4 regions of the Salipaludibacillus sp. CF4.18 genome follow, and region 4 is predicted to be linked to each of the others. Evidence: predicted binding sites of a transcription regulator. Region 4 holds the regulator's gene; each other region holds the start of a gene.
The links. Region 4 encodes Rex, which represses fermentation and respiration genes when NADH is low (regulators of the CRP and FNR family bind a similar motif). Its sites were predicted from a motif close to TTGTGAAATATTTCACAA; they were not measured.
Positions count from the first base shown of each region.

Region 1: the regulator Rex is predicted to act here: its motif matches at 1,804-1,821, upstream of ric (iron-sulfur cluster repair di-iron protein).
Region 2: the regulator Rex is predicted to act here: its motif matches at 2,273-2,290, upstream of nirB (nitrite reductase large subunit NirB).
Region 3: the regulator Rex is predicted to act here: its motif matches at 1,959-1,976, upstream of nirB (nitrite reductase large subunit NirB).

Region 1 covers NZ_JBIMEV010000033.1:37,164-40,917, forward strand. Annotated here, with positions in the region: gene ACHABW_RS17435 (DeoR/GlpR family DNA-binding transcription regulator) at 3-767, shown strand; partial or broken gene ACHABW_RS17440 (peroxiredoxin family protein) at 892-1,197, opposite strand; gene ACHABW_RS17445 (hypothetical protein) at 1,213-1,410, opposite strand; gene ric (iron-sulfur cluster repair di-iron protein) at 1,877-2,587, shown strand; gene ACHABW_RS17455 (MFS transporter) at 2,723-3,754, shown strand, end outside.
Region 2 covers NZ_JBIMEV010000011.1:114,572-118,325, forward strand. Annotated here, with positions in the region: gene nirB (nitrite reductase large subunit NirB) at 1-2,208, opposite strand, end outside; gene ACHABW_RS09815 (trimeric intracellular cation channel family protein) at 2,816-3,415, shown strand; gene ACHABW_RS09820 (general stress protein) at 3,523-3,754, opposite strand, start outside.
Region 3 covers NZ_JBIMEV010000017.1:73,144-76,897, reverse strand. Annotated here, with positions in the region: gene nirB (nitrite reductase large subunit NirB) at 1-1,711, opposite strand, end outside; gene ACHABW_RS12525 (hypothetical protein) at 2,065-2,424, opposite strand; gene ACHABW_RS12520 (stage VI sporulation protein F) at 2,578-2,841, opposite strand; gene ACHABW_RS12515 (LOG family protein) at 3,036-3,356, opposite strand; gene ACHABW_RS12510 (peptidase) at 3,366-3,754, opposite strand, start outside.
Region 4 covers NZ_JBIMEV010000075.1:4,504-8,257, forward strand. Annotated here, with positions in the region: gene groL (chaperonin GroEL) at 1-69, opposite strand, end outside; gene groES (co-chaperone GroES) at 246-530, opposite strand; gene ACHABW_RS23620 (lysostaphin resistance A-like protein) at 1,045-1,776, shown strand; gene ACHABW_RS23625 (YdiK family protein) at 1,776-1,973, shown strand; gene ACHABW_RS23630 (redox-sensing transcriptional repressor Rex) at 2,039-2,674, opposite strand; gene moaC (cyclic pyranopterin monophosphate synthase MoaC) at 2,754-3,236, opposite strand; gene ACHABW_RS23640 (ABC-F family ATP-binding cassette domain-containing protein) at 3,385-3,754, shown strand, end outside.

The DNA.
Region 1 (3,754 bases), on a different contig from region 4:
CAATGCTTTCAGTGGAACGTCACGAAAAAATCTTACATCAACTAGATAAGAATACCATTATTAAAGTGTCTGACTTGAGCGCACTGCTTCAAGTCACGGAAAAAACGATTCGGATTGATTTAGAAACATTAGAGAAAAACGGACTTTTAAAACGAATTCATGGTGGGGCAACCATTCTAGAGGAAGAGAATCCAATTTTGCCAATTAAAAAAAGACAATTGCAACATGGGGAAGTGAAGAATGCAATTGCAGAAGAAGCGTTGAAAATGATTCAAGAAAACGACACCTTGTTAATTGACGGTGGAAGTACTACACAAGCACTTGCAGCATTATTAGGCGACTTCCCTGTCACTGTTATCACAAATGATATTAACATCGCTTACGAGTTGTTAACGAAAGAACGTGTCCAGTTAATGATGGTAGGTGGCACCCGGATTGGGACTTCTGGTTCTCTTTTTGGATCCGAAGCCTCTAATCTTCTAAAACGAATTCGGGTGAACAACATCTTTTTTGGGACAACTGGAATTTCTCTTGAAAATGGTCTTACGGTGCTTAATGGCATCCACGCCGATTGGAAAAAAGAGGCTCTTTCTTGTTCCGAACATGTTACTCTCTTAGCTGACGCAACGAAGTTTGAAAAGGATGCACTCATTCAATTTGCCAGTGTCGAAGATCTTAGTCATATTATTACGGATGTTTCTCTCAATAATGATCTCTATCAAAAGTTTTTGCAATCAGGAGTTCCTGTAACTAGAGCTAGTTTTTAATTTCATACATCTTTATCATCAAAGGTTGTTTGGAAGAATTACCGCTCCCTTTCCGCGGATGATCCGCAGGAGTCTCGCGGATTCTTCCAAACAACATTTTTTTATATGGAAGAAGAAAACTCCCTTAAAGGTCTTCTAAAATTCCCGATAATTCCTCAAAGTTGTCTCCTACTAAATAATCAATCCTAGTAGTCATCTTTTCAGTCTCGGGATTAACAGCGGTAAAACCTCGGTAAACTGCTTCTTCTTCCAGTTCAATGAAGCCAAATTCAACTCCCACTGCGTAATCTGTATCTGACAGCACCGGAAATTCCAATCCATTCACTTCTCGAAGTGTTAAGTGGCTTTCTGGATCACTTGGACTAATCGCATAAACCGAATAACCAAGTTCTTCAATTTCTTCTAACTTTGAGTTCAGCTGAACTAGCTGAGATAAACATTGTTGTCAGGTGACTCCAGTAAAATACAGGTACAATGCTTTTTCATCAGTAAAAATATCAACTTCCTCTCCTGCCGAATTCAACAGAGTAAAGTCATAGTCATCAGCATTATATTCACTTCCGGATTCATCATCAGAAGCACAAGCTGTAACAATTAATAAGAATAATACAGCACTTATGCCACGAAACATTAATTTCTTCATTATTTAACCCCTTTCTTGAATTACTATATCCTAGATTACCATTTAAACGAAGATCTTCACAAGGAAACAGGATGTTATAAACATTGTGACTATAAGAAAAACGGCAGAGCCGTCTTTCATTAAATACAGCGTGATCTTTAGCCACCATCACTTAAGTATCAAGGATGGGTTTCCCTTGATACTTGTGGCGTAAAGATAGCTGCCAATTTTATAAATTATCTTTTAAAAAAGACATAGTTCATTGAATGTTATTTTTAGGAAGGGTATTTACTTGAATTTGGTTACTTTAATTAGAACAGTGTGTTTGCTCGAATCCGCTCACCAGGGTCTCAAGGATTCTTAAAAAACAAAGTTCGGATTTTATAGAGACCTATAAATAATAATATTTCTAGTTTGTGATGTAAATCACAGCTACACTAAAACGAATACGATACATTTAACTTACAAGAAAAAAGGAGGAATTTATATGGAAGCTGTATTTAATGAAACTACAAAAACTGGTGATATTGTTACCCGTTTTCCTAAAGCTAGTCAAGTTTTTAAAGAATATCGAATTGATTTTTGTTGCGGTGGAAACCGTCCAATCGGCGAAGCCATTAAAGAAAAAAATCTAGACGGAACAGAAGTCTTAACAACACTAAATACATTATACAAAGAAGCAAAACGATTGAATAATCAAAACACGAATTGGAACGAAGCAACTTACTCCACGTTAATTGACCATATTATAAATATACATCACGCTTATCTAAATGATGTTTTGCCTGAATTAAGCAGATTTTTGACAAAAGTATACCGAGTACACGGGGAACGACATCCTGAATTGGAAGCTGTTTTCAACCTGTTTCATAAGCTTAAAATGGAATTGGAACATCATTTGATTCAAGAAGAAGAAAGAGTTTTTCCAAAGATACTTGCTTATGAAAAAAATGGATCTAAGTCAGATTTGGATGCTGCCCTTGGAACGATTGAAGTGTTGGAGTCAGAACATGAAGCTGATGGAGATATTTTAAAAGAACTTCGATCAGTAACGAATGATTACTTGCTGCCTGAAGGTGCTTGCACTACGTATACCTTAACCTACCTTAAATTAGATGAGGTTGAATCAGATTTATTTCAGCACATTCACCTTGAAAACAATATCCTATTTCCACGCCTGGCAAACGAAGCATTATAAAAACGGTTAGCATTTATAAATACACGGAGGGAAACCCTTCGTGTATTTTTTGTATTATTCACGGTTAATCTAAGTGATTACGTTTATTTCTATACCGCTTTTTGTGGTATGATGACTTCAAATATTTCGCTTGAGGTGAAACCATTGAAATTACTTTACATCATTATTGCAGTAGCATTTATCGATACATTTTCTCAGTTGCCTATTATCGCACCTTTTTCCAGCAGTCTTGGTGCAACTCCACTCTTGATAGGTATTATCATTGGAATGTACTCGTTTTCTAATATTATCGGCAATATATTATCAGGAATTTGGACTGATAAAATTGGCCCGAAGAAGGTTCTTTGCATCGGAATGCTTACAGTCGGAGTGATTGTCTTCTTTTACTCCGTTGTCACTACCCCATATCAGTTATTATTCGTCCGATTTTTACACGGAATAGCAGGAGGATTTATTGTTCCCGCAGCATTTACTTTCTTTGGCTCTAAAGATAAACGAAAATCTAATGGAAAAACAATGGCCTTTTCCGGTGCCTCTGTGGGAACTGCTGCAATCCTAGGTCCAGCTGCCGGAGCATTAATTAGTGCCAGACTCGGGTTTGATTGGCTCTTTTATATCATTGCTTCAGCGATGATCTTTTTCGGGTTACTTGCCGTATTTTTCTTAAAAGACAAACCGAATACAGGTGAGGAAACTTCTATAAAATCACAAGAAATAAAGCCTGTCACTAAGACTGGTTTTACTCTTTTTAAAAAACCGCTTCTTCACGCATACATATCCATTTTCTTACTTCTTTTCACACTAGGAGTTCTAACATATTCACTACCTCTAAAGGTAGAAGCACTTCTGATCAGCTCGGAGATAACAGGTATTCTATTAAGTGCCTTTGGAACGGTGGCCATATTATTTTTTCTTCTTCCTACGAATAAATTATTTGATAAGCTGAATAAGTCATTACTGATGAACTACGGACTAGCAACGATAGCTTTGGCCTTATTCCTTCTTTCATTATCATCCACTCTGATCCATATGGTATTTGCAATGGTGGTTTACGGAATAGGATTTGCCTTACTTTTCCCGTCTACTAGTGCGACTGTCATCGAGTTTTCAAAGGAAAAGGAACGAGGAAAAGCATTTGGAGTCTTTTATTCTTGTTTCTCCTTAGGT
Region 2 (3,754 bases), on a different contig from region 4:
TTCTCTGTAATACTGAAGGTAGGCAGCAATTGTTTCCATGACTTCTTCGTCTGTGCTGACTTTACATAGTAATTCACCTGCACGTAAGTGTGTACCACCGTTACCACCGACGAATAGCTCCCACGAACCTTCTCCACCAACGATACCAACATCTTTGATACCAGATTCCGCACAATTTCTTGGGCAAGCAGAGACAGCCATTTTCACTTTGTGTGGTGTATTCAGCATTTCAAACTTCTTCTCGAGCGCAATACCAAGTCCGATAGCATCCTGTGTACCGAAACGGCAGAAGTCTTTACCGACACACGTTTTAACTGTGCGAAGAGATTTGGCATAGGCATAACCTGATGGCATATCAAGGTCTTTCCACACATTTGGCACATCTTCCTTCTTAATTCCTAACATGTCAATTCTTTGACCACCTGTTAGTTTAATTAATGGAACGTCATATTTATCTGCAACATCTGCAATTGTTCTTAGGTCTTTAGGATTTGTTACACCACCATACATTCTTGGGACAACCGAATACGTACCGTCTTTTTGAATGTTGGCATGCATTCTTTCGTTAACAAATCTGGATTCTTTTTCATCTTCGTAGTCTGTTGGATTAACCATACCGAGATAATAGTTCACAGCTGGACGGCATTTAGAGCAACCTTCCTCTGATTTCCATCCAAGAACATTCATTACTTCTTTCGTATGTGAAAGTCCTTTTTCTCGAATTTCTGCCACAACTTCTTCATGAGAGAGATCCGTACATTCACAAACAGTTTCTTTTTCGTCTACTTGTTCGAACTCATCGCCAAGCGTGTGCTCTAAGACTGCTTGAACTAAGTTTTTACAGGTCCCGCATGATCGGGCAGCATTTGTACAGTTTTTAACTTCTGTAACTGTTGTTAAATTCTGCTCATTAATTGCTGTTACGATGTCGCCTTTAGAAACACCATTACAACCACAGACTTGTTCGCCATCAGCCATATCTGCAACGAGAGAGTCTTGATCTCCATCATTTGCTTGTAAGAAAGAAAATTGACTCATATCTGTAATCTCTGTTTTGGTGTTTATCATGTTCAATAATTTTGAACCTTCACTCGTATCACCGAATAAAACAGCTCCAACAATACGATTATCCCGTACGACTATTTTTTTATAGATTCTTTCGAATTCATCCTGGACACGAATTGCTTTTGTATCCGGGCTATCCACGAATTCACCTGCTGAAAATACATCAACGCCACTTACTTTTAATTTGGTCGAAAGGATGGAGCCTTGATAACCAGCACCTGCATCCTTTTCACAGATCTTTTTGGCAAGAGCTTTACCTTGATCCCATAATGGTGCTACAAGTCCATAGACTAATTCTCTATGCTCCGCACATTCTCCAACGGCATAAATATCGGGCACATCAGTCTGCATATAGTCATCGACAACTATCCCTCGGTTCGTTGTAATCCCGCTTTCTTTTGCTAAAGAAATATTCGGTTTGATTCCGACTGCCATAACAACAAGATCGGCTTTGACTACTTTTCCATTTTTAAAAGAGACTTTATTCACTCGGTCTTTTCCGAGGATTGCTTCTGTCCCATGCTCCATCAAGAAGTTCATGCCTTGTGCTTCTAATTCTTCTTTGAGCATTTTTGAACCAGTTTGATCGAGTTGTCGTTCCATTAAGTGGTCCAGAATATGGACAACGTCTACTTCCATTCCTAAGTTTAATAGACCTCTTGCAGCTTCAAGTCCGAGAAGACCACCACCAATTACAACAGCACGTTCATAATTTTCTGAGGCATCAATCATCGCTTCACAGTCTTCGATATCACGGAAGGCGATAACACCTTTTTTATCCGCGCCTGGGAGTGGGAGCATAAAAGGATTAGACCCGGTAGCTATAATAAGATCATCATATGGCACTTCTTGACCTTTGTCGGTAAGAACGGTTTTCTTGTCGGAGTTGATCTTCTCAACTGTTTCCCCAGTATAAAGTGTAATGTTGTTTTCCTCATACCACTCATAGGAATTCAATACGATATCATCTACTGTAGTGTCACCTTGTAAAACAGAGGATAGTAAAATTCTATTATAGTTAGGATGCGGTTCCGATCCGAAAATTGTAATCTCAAATCGGTCTTTATCCTCTTTTAGTATTTCCTCAATAGTCCTTACTCCGGCCATACCATTACCTACAAGTACTAACTTTCTTTTAGCCATTCTTAAACCCTCCATTAGTTAAAAGTCTATGATTATTGGAAAACTAGTTTATAATTTAATACACATGTGATCTTTTTCAGATTCCACGAGAAGCTCTATTTTTCATCGTAAAAGCCTCCTTTTCGGTGTTGATGGATTCTGTTTTAATAAGAGATTTATCATCATCATTCGATTCAAGGCATTCCGCTAACTTGTCCGGTTAATCTTATTTCAGTCGGATGAATGGTGAATGTCGCCCCCTATGCTTCATTAGAGTTAGAAATAGTTATCAATATTTATTTTTTATATATTTTGTCTAAGTTCATTAAAACTGGAGTTGTAAGTAAAAACATTATTTTGAATATTGATTTATTTTTATATTATGGCACAGGTTGTGTAAGAAAATCGGATATTTGTCAGAATATCTAACGCAACAATATTGACCGTGTAATCTGTGAAAATAGACTATATATTGATAGCACAATGATGAAAACGCTATTATGTAGGGGAGAATTTTTTAATAAATTTAACGAAATCAAGTCAAAATGCTTGTAAAATTAGAAAAGCCTCATTAAAATAGATGAGTATATTTCAGCAGTTGAAGCTTTAGTAAAAGAAAGTAGGAAAAATTGTGTGGGAAGTATTAAATGGTATAGGAACGATCGCATTTGCTCTTAGTGGCGTTTTAGTTGCGATGGAGGAAAGATATGACTTAATGGGTGTCTACATTTTAGGTTTTATTACAGCCTTTGGTGGTGGAGCAGTTCGAAACCTGTTAATAGGTGTTCCTGTTTCGACACTTTGGGATCAAGGGACACTTTTTACTGTTGCGTTTCTGGTCATGACAGTTGCTTTTGTTTTCCCAAGAATTGTTCGGTGGACGCTGCTAAGAAGAGGGGTATTTTTCGATGCAATTGGACTAGGGGCTTTTTCTGTCCAGGGAGCATTATATGCCTATTCGATGGGACACCCAATCAGTGCCTGCATTGCAGCTGCAGCTTTGACGGGGACTGGTGGAGGAATGATCAGAGACATTCTGGCCGGCAGAAAGCCATTATTTCTGCAAAAGGAGATATATATAGCATGGACGCTTATACCAGGAATTGTGGTGGGTTTAGGTTGGCTGACAGGTCCTTTTGAGTTACTCATTATCGTCTTAATCGTAGTTGCTCTTAGACTGTGTTCTGTCTATTATAAATGGCAACTGCCGAATCGAGCTATTGAATAAGCGCAGAATCTAATAGGCCATTGTTATGGAAATAATAGTAAAGAAAAGGTGCCTCAAAAGATCGAAAAGATCTTTGAGACACCTTTTTATTTCATAATAAAGGGGAATTAAAGTGCTATTCCCGTTGGTGCATCTTTTACGATGAGAATAACCTTTCCTTTATCGAGCTCTCCTTCAAGAGATTCAGCTTTTGCTTTGTCAAACCCGATTTCCTGGAACTTAGCACGAAGTTCATCGCCTTTTTTACGGAAGACATTCTTAGCTGTTGTACCAAAGCTTTGTTCCTTTGCTCCAATAGTTTCCGCATCTGCTTTTTCAGCCACGCGCTTGGTTCGCTCA
Region 3 (3,754 bases), on a different contig from region 4:
CTGCATTCGTAACACCGCCATAGCTTTGTGGTGTAAGTGAAAATGTTCCGTCTTTTTGCTTTGTTGCATTCATCCGTTGATTGATAAATAGTGATTCTTTATTTAACTCGTATTCTGGATAAATCATGCCAAGGTAATATTGCAAAGCAGGAACACATGTAGAACAACCTTCCTGTTTAGACCAGCCAAGTTCCTTCATCACATCATGAATGGAAGCTAGGTTTTTAACTTGCATCTCCGAAACTATCTCTTCGTCTGTAAGTGTTGTACAAGCGCACATTGGTTTTTTTTCGATCACTTCATCAAAATCTTCACTTTGGATGTACATCAGCAGGTCTGTCACTAATGGTTTACAGCCACCGCATGCACTCGAAGCTTTTGTACATTGTTTTACTTCTTCAACAGTAGTTAAACCTTGTGATTGACAGGCCTCAATAATTGTTCCTTTTGGAACAGCATTGCAATTACAGATCAATTCAGTTTGCTCCATTGATGCAACCTGAGACGTCTGGTCTGATGCGTGCAATATTAGCATTTTTTCTTCATCAGTGATGACTTTTTGTTTGCTAATGATATCCAGCAGTTTATTACCAGGCTGAGTATCGCCGAATAATACAGCACCTATTACTTTATCTTCCTTCAAAATTATTTTTTTATAATTTCCGCTTAATTCGTCATATTGAGAAATCGTTTTTGAATCTTCATCAGCATAAAATTGACCTACAGAAAAGACATCAATTCCAGCTATTTTTAATTGTGTCGATAAGGTAGAACCTTGATACCCGACAGACTCTATCCCACATATTTTCTCCGCAAGAATTCTTCCTTGCTCGTAAAGTGGTTTTACAAGTCCATAGACCATTTCCCGGTGTTCTACACATTCACCGACTGCATAAATATCTGTCACACTTGTTTCTAAATAGTCATTGACTAAAATGGCACGTTTCGTTTCTAAGCCACTATCTTTTGCCATTTGAACATTTGGTTTTACACCTACAGCCATAATTACAGCATCAGCTTCTATTACGGATCCGTCTTTAAATCGTAAGCCTTCTACATGCGTATCTCCAATTATTTCTTCGGTAGCTTTTTCTAAAAGGAAGTTCATTCCTTGTTTTTCTAACTCAAGTTGAAGCATTTTAGCAGCAGTTGGGTCTAATTGCCTTTCCATTAAACTATCGGCAATATGTACCACATCTACTTCCATACCTAAATTAAGTAACCCTCTTGCTGCTTCAAGACCTAAAAGACCACCGCCAATAACAGCTGCTTTTTTGCCTGTTTTTGAAACGTTTATAATTTTCTGACAATCCTCTATAGTCCTAAAGCTAATAACTCCCTCTTTATCCGATCCGGGAATGGGTAATACAAATGGGACAGAACCCGTTGCAAAAATGAGTTTATCGTAAGGAACTTCTCGATTTTGATCAGTAATAAGTGTTTTATTATCAGTATCCACTTTCAGTACGGTTTCGCCTTTATAAAGTACAATATCGTGTTCATCATACCAGGCACGATTTTTTAAAGTGATGTCCTCTACCTTTGTATTTCCTTGAAGTACAGTTGATAATAGAATTCGATTATAATTATCATGCGGTTCACTGCCAAACACGGAAATATCAAACATGTTAGGATTTTTCTTGAGGATTTCCTCAATACAGTTCATACCTGCCATACCATTTCCTATTAAGACTAGCTTTTGCTTTTCCATTTATGAAACCTCCAGATAAGAATCTAATCTCTTATTCCACTAATATCGTTCATGGTCATAAACCGATAATATTTGTATATAAGTGCTTATTTAATGATTATATCTTTTAATCTTAACGATTGTTCGTGATAAAATCTCCTACTATGTCAGATGAATTGACAAGGAAATCTGAGCACTTAAATCTAAAGCATTTTAGAGAATAAATGTGAAGCGCTTACAACCAAGGGGCGCGAAGAAACCTTAAGAATGCTGAACTTTTTCATAAAAAATCTAATAATAAGCATATGAAAAAAGCTTGAAAAAACTCCCTTTTCAAGCTTCTATATGTACTATTGAAATGGCTTATTAATTAGTTACTGAATATGAATGTCGTAAACAGCATTTTCCGTTTCTACTTTTAAATTTTTTTTATTACTCGAGGTGACTATTTTCCCGTTAAGCGGGATCTCATAAATGTTTTGAGGTAATTGTTCTTCTTCGGTTTCGGTTATTTGAACAATGCCGTTTCCGTGAAGTACTAATTCCTTGCTTGAAATGTAATCATCAAAGGTGTCCTCGTTTGACTCAATAGAAAAATGTTCAAGTTGAAATGTGACTCGATCTATATCAAAGAGTTCCTTTAATCCTGTAGATAATTCTCCTTTTTGAATAAGTACAGTTTCACCCGTATGCGATTCTAACCATGTTGATAATTCATTAATGTGCTTGTCCATTTTAAACCTCCATTCTTTCCTTATATAAATGGTACTTTTCCCAAATAAGTCCCTGTTCATTCTTTTAGTAAAAATAACGAAAAAGAATTTCGAGGGTAAGAAATTCTTTTCGGTAGAAATTTTATTACATTGAATATAAACAGATGCCTGAATTTACTGTCCTTTTTTATCAATCATGTTAGAGATTTTATTTATATTTATTGCGTTTGGATCCTCGGTTATAATTTTGACAAGTTGATCTTCTTTTTCCTTAGTTATAGATTTATTTGCAGTAGCAGCAACTTTTTGGACTATTTCTCTTACTGTCTTTTCGTCTTTAAAGTTTGCTCCCTGAATAGAATTAGCTAATTTAATAATATCTGTAATTTTTACACCTGATTTTTTCTGGATGTTTTTAAATATTTTATCGAAAGCCATAGTAAACACCTACTTTCTATTGTAGAAGTCAACAATTCAAGATTTGTTGCATCACCTGACAAATCAACATTGTTTGGAAGACTTACAATAAAAGTATGCATCTTAAATTTATTTGTTTGGGTTCATAACGATTTGAAGCTAAAAACTTTATGATTTTCAATATAATTTGAATCTAATATTAATAAAAAAAAGTGCTATTCCTTTTTTGAAGGAAAGCATCTCTTTAAAATAAATACTCGATTAATAAAGTCGATTTTACGATTTATGTAGTTACTCACCTTATAATTAGTAATTCGGTCAATTAGTGTTGTTGCATCATTTTCCATGACGACCATTTTTCTATACTTTACCTTTACAAACCCCTGACTAACCATGTGATCGAACAATGCAGCGATCGGTGTATAGTAGTCATTAATATTGAGTAGTGCACAAGGTTTATGATGATACCCGAGCTGAGCCCAAATTTGGCAAACAACCGTATCAAATGATAGCGGTTGTTTGCTGTTAGTTAACAAACCTTGTAATCAATATTCAACTCCACACCAATCAATCAGTGTTAAAACAATGATTTCAGCTGCTTCAAATACGCGATCTAGCTCAATATATTCATTTGGAAAATGAGCTTGGTCAGTTACGCCTGGTCCAAAAACAATCGATGGTATATTCCCGACCTGAGTCAATAATCCTCCATCTGTACCCCATGGGGAGGCTTCAATTATAGCTTCCTCATTTAAAACAAAACGATAATTTTCGGACAATAAACTAAGCAATTCGTGATCGCTGTCAATTGAACCTGGAAGCCACCTGCCACCATACCACTCAATACTAGCAGGATGAACATTAAACCACGGTTCAACTTCACCTAACCCTTCAATCCATGTTTCTATCTCCAACCGAGCATCTTCCATCTGTT
Region 4 (3,754 bases):
AGCTAAACGGTCCACACCGCGTTTCATGGAACGGCGTGCGTCTTCGCTAAATTTAATATCTTTTGCCATGCTCTCATCTACCTCCTATTAAAATATGTAGTTCTCTATGTGAGGAAACTCAAAACTAGTATGTGGAAAACGATTCCTGTTGCTTTTCCTTTTCATCCTCTTTTGAACTACCTCTTTATTTGAAAAATGTCGTGCATTCATCATTACGCATCAGTTGAAAATTTAGTACGTCATCTTTAGCCAATAATCGCTAATACATCGCTCTCACGAAGGATTAGATATTCCGAGCCTTCGTACTTCACTTCTGTACCTGAATACTTAGAGAAAATAATCGAGTCGCCTGTTTTTACTTCTAGATCAATGCGCTCGCCATTATCTGTAACACGTCCAGTACCTACTGCAATAACTTTGCCTTCTTGTGGCTTTTCTTTTGCAGAATCGGGAAGTACAATTCCAGATGCTGTTTTTTCTTCTTGCTCACTCAATTCAATAACAATACGATCACCTAATGGTTTTAACAAGGAAAATACCCTCCTTTTAATGTCTGACACACTTATCAAAGTGTGTTCCTTCTTTTTATTAGCACTCGACCTTGTTGAGTGCTAACACAATTATTATGATAATCAACTAGCAAAAATAATGCAACCTTTTCGTCCTAATTTCCCAAGATTTTCTTTCGACTATTTTCTCAGGTGCCATTTTTTCTATGCCCTTAACCGAAATATCTAAAACTCAAAGCTTTTTACCCTATTCATCATGCACCACTTCTACCACACATATACTTAAGAAAAACGCCTAGCGTCTTTTATTAAGTAAAGCGTAACCTTACGCCACCATTAAAGCATCAAGTTGAGAGTTTGCACTAGAACGAAATTAGTAATGTTCTAATTAAAAAGGCCTCTCCTTTCTATTTTCCTAAGAGGTTGTGATACAATATTTATGTGATTCAGAGTCATGAATAGAGTATCGTTCAAAAAGCTTGCTAATTTGAACACTTGCTAAAAATGATTTACTTATTATAAAGGAGAATGCCCGTTGACGAAAAAATACTGGCTCATACTATTTGCGTTTGTTTTAACACAGCTTTCGCCGATTGTAATCATTCCACTTATGATGGTATCCGGTTACTCAGGAACAGAAGAAGAGCTGTCCGGACTCTCACTATTTATTGGTTTTACAATTGGTTTCCTGCTCATTTCTTTTATTGCCTTTAAATCAAAACCTGATCGTGCCTTTATGGAGAATCGTGCTGATGCCGGCACAACTATAGGTTGGTCGCTCTTAGGTATTATTTTAGCTTTTGCTTCACAGTACATTGCTTCCATCATTAATACTCTTCTGTTGGGTATTGAACCCGGATCTGAAAACACAGAAATGATTGTGGACATGGCTACCAGCGTTCCATTGATGATGCTTGCAGTCGCTGTATTTGCTCCAGTCATGGAAGAGATTGTTTTTCGCATGGTCATCTTCGGAAGTTTATTTAAACGATTTGGGTTTTGGATTGCATCCATCTCCAGTGGTTTAATTTTTGCTGTCGTGCACTGGGATTTTGAAAACCTTCTTGTTTATCTTTCAATGGGAATTGTCTTTGCCTTCCTATATGTAAAAACAAAACGTATTATTGTTCCGATTATTGCACACGTTGGAATTAATTCATTCGTCATGATTGTTCAGGTCATTTATGGCGAAGAGCTGCAAGATTTACTAGAACAGCTGGAAGAAACGGAACAGACTGTTCAAGCGATACTAGGAGGTCTTTTCTAATGACTAAATCTCCCCGATTTTTCGGTTATATTTATTTATTTCTAGGAACATTATTTCTTTTCTTTGCAATACAGTCCGCTGGAGAAACAGCCGGCTGGGATGTTTGGACGGTTATTCTTATGGCATTTGCGGCGATTGATTACATGATAGCTTTTCGCTATTTTGCAACTGCCGCACGAAAACGTCAGAAAAAATAAAACTACATTAAAAAAAAGGGGAGGGAAAGGATCAACTATGATCCTTTCCCTCCCCTTTCTTATATTTATAACGGATAATGCTTCAAAAAGTAAATGAGCGATTGAAGCTCGACGGACAGATCAATATGATGAACCCGGATATGCTCCGGAACCGATAAACGTGCAGGGGTAAAATTAAGAATCCCTTTTATCCCCGAGTCCACAAGATGGTCAGCGATGTTTTGCGCTACATTCGATGGTACGGTAAGAATCGCCACGTCCACATTTCCACCTACTCGGTCCTTGAAGGTGTCCAAATGATAAATTGGAACCCCACTAATTGTTGTGCCCACGATGCTCTCATCCACATCAAAAGCCATTTCAATTCGCGTATTATTCGTTTTACTGAAATTATAATTGAGTAACGCAGTACCAAGGTTACCTACCCCGACAAGCGTAACTTTCGTTAATTCATCCTGGTCCAGCGTTTCCCGGAAAAAGGACAATAAGTAATTTACATTATATCCGTACCCTTTTTTCCCGAGTGCCCCAAAATAAGAAAAATCTCTTCGTATCGTAGCGGAATCAACTTTAACCGCTTCGCTTAACTCGGAAGAGGAAACACGGTGTTTTCCGGAAGCTTGCAAGCCTTCTAAGAAACGATAATATAATGGTAACCGCCTTGCTGTTGCCTGCGGGATTTTGGCCTGATCAATGTCCATAGTTATTTTCCTCCAGTTCTATGTAGCACTTCTAAATCTTCTGTTCTCTCATTTTACATGAATACTATGTTTGGATTTATTAATCTCTTTTGAAGTCACCGTTTTTCCCACCTGTTTTTTGCAATAAATACGTTTCTCCTATCATCATACCCTTATCCACAGCCTTACACATATCATAGATAGTCAGTGCCGTTGCAGACGCTGATGTTAACGCTTCCATTTCAACACCTGTGCTACCTTTTGTTTTCACACTTACTTCTATCGCCAGAATGTACAAGTCATCCTTAACATTCCAGTCAAAACGGATATCCACACCCGATAAAGATAAAGGGTGACACATAGGGATCCATTGCGATGTATTTTTTGCGGCCATAATTCCCGCTACTTGCGCGACAGCTAATACATCCCCTTTTTTCATCGATCCTTGTTGAATACCTTCGTATATTTCTTTATTTACTTGAATACTTGATTTGGCCACTGCCGTTCGTACCGTTTCGTCTTTATCTGAAATATCTACCATTTTCGCACGGCCTTGTTCATTAAAATGTGTAAATGAATCCATCGTTCTTCCCCCTCTTTCTATTGCTTCTATTGTACACTATTCTTTCACATTCTGCACATTGAAACGCTGGAGGGTTGCGGTAATTGATGCTTATCATATACACTTATCATGTGAAAAGGTACGGCATTTAAGGTGAGGATGAACTATCATGATTTTATTACAATGTGTGCAACTATCGAAAGCATATGGAACCGATGAAATACTATCAAATGTAAAACTGGAAATAAAAAGTCGCGAGAGAGTCGCTTTAGTTGGTAGAAACGGTGCCGGTAAATCCACCCTCCTGAAAATTATCACAGGCGAACTTTCCTATGATTCGGGGGATCTGATCATACCAAAGGAAGTGGAAGTAGGCTATCTAGCGCAAGACAGTGGCTTAAACTCGTCTCGTTCGATATGGGATGAGATGCTTCTTGTTTTTGAACCGCTCAAGAAGATGGAACAGAAACTTCGTAAGCTAGAAGAAAAAATGAGCGATCCGGACAGGTCTGATTTCGAGAAAATTCTTGAGGAGTATG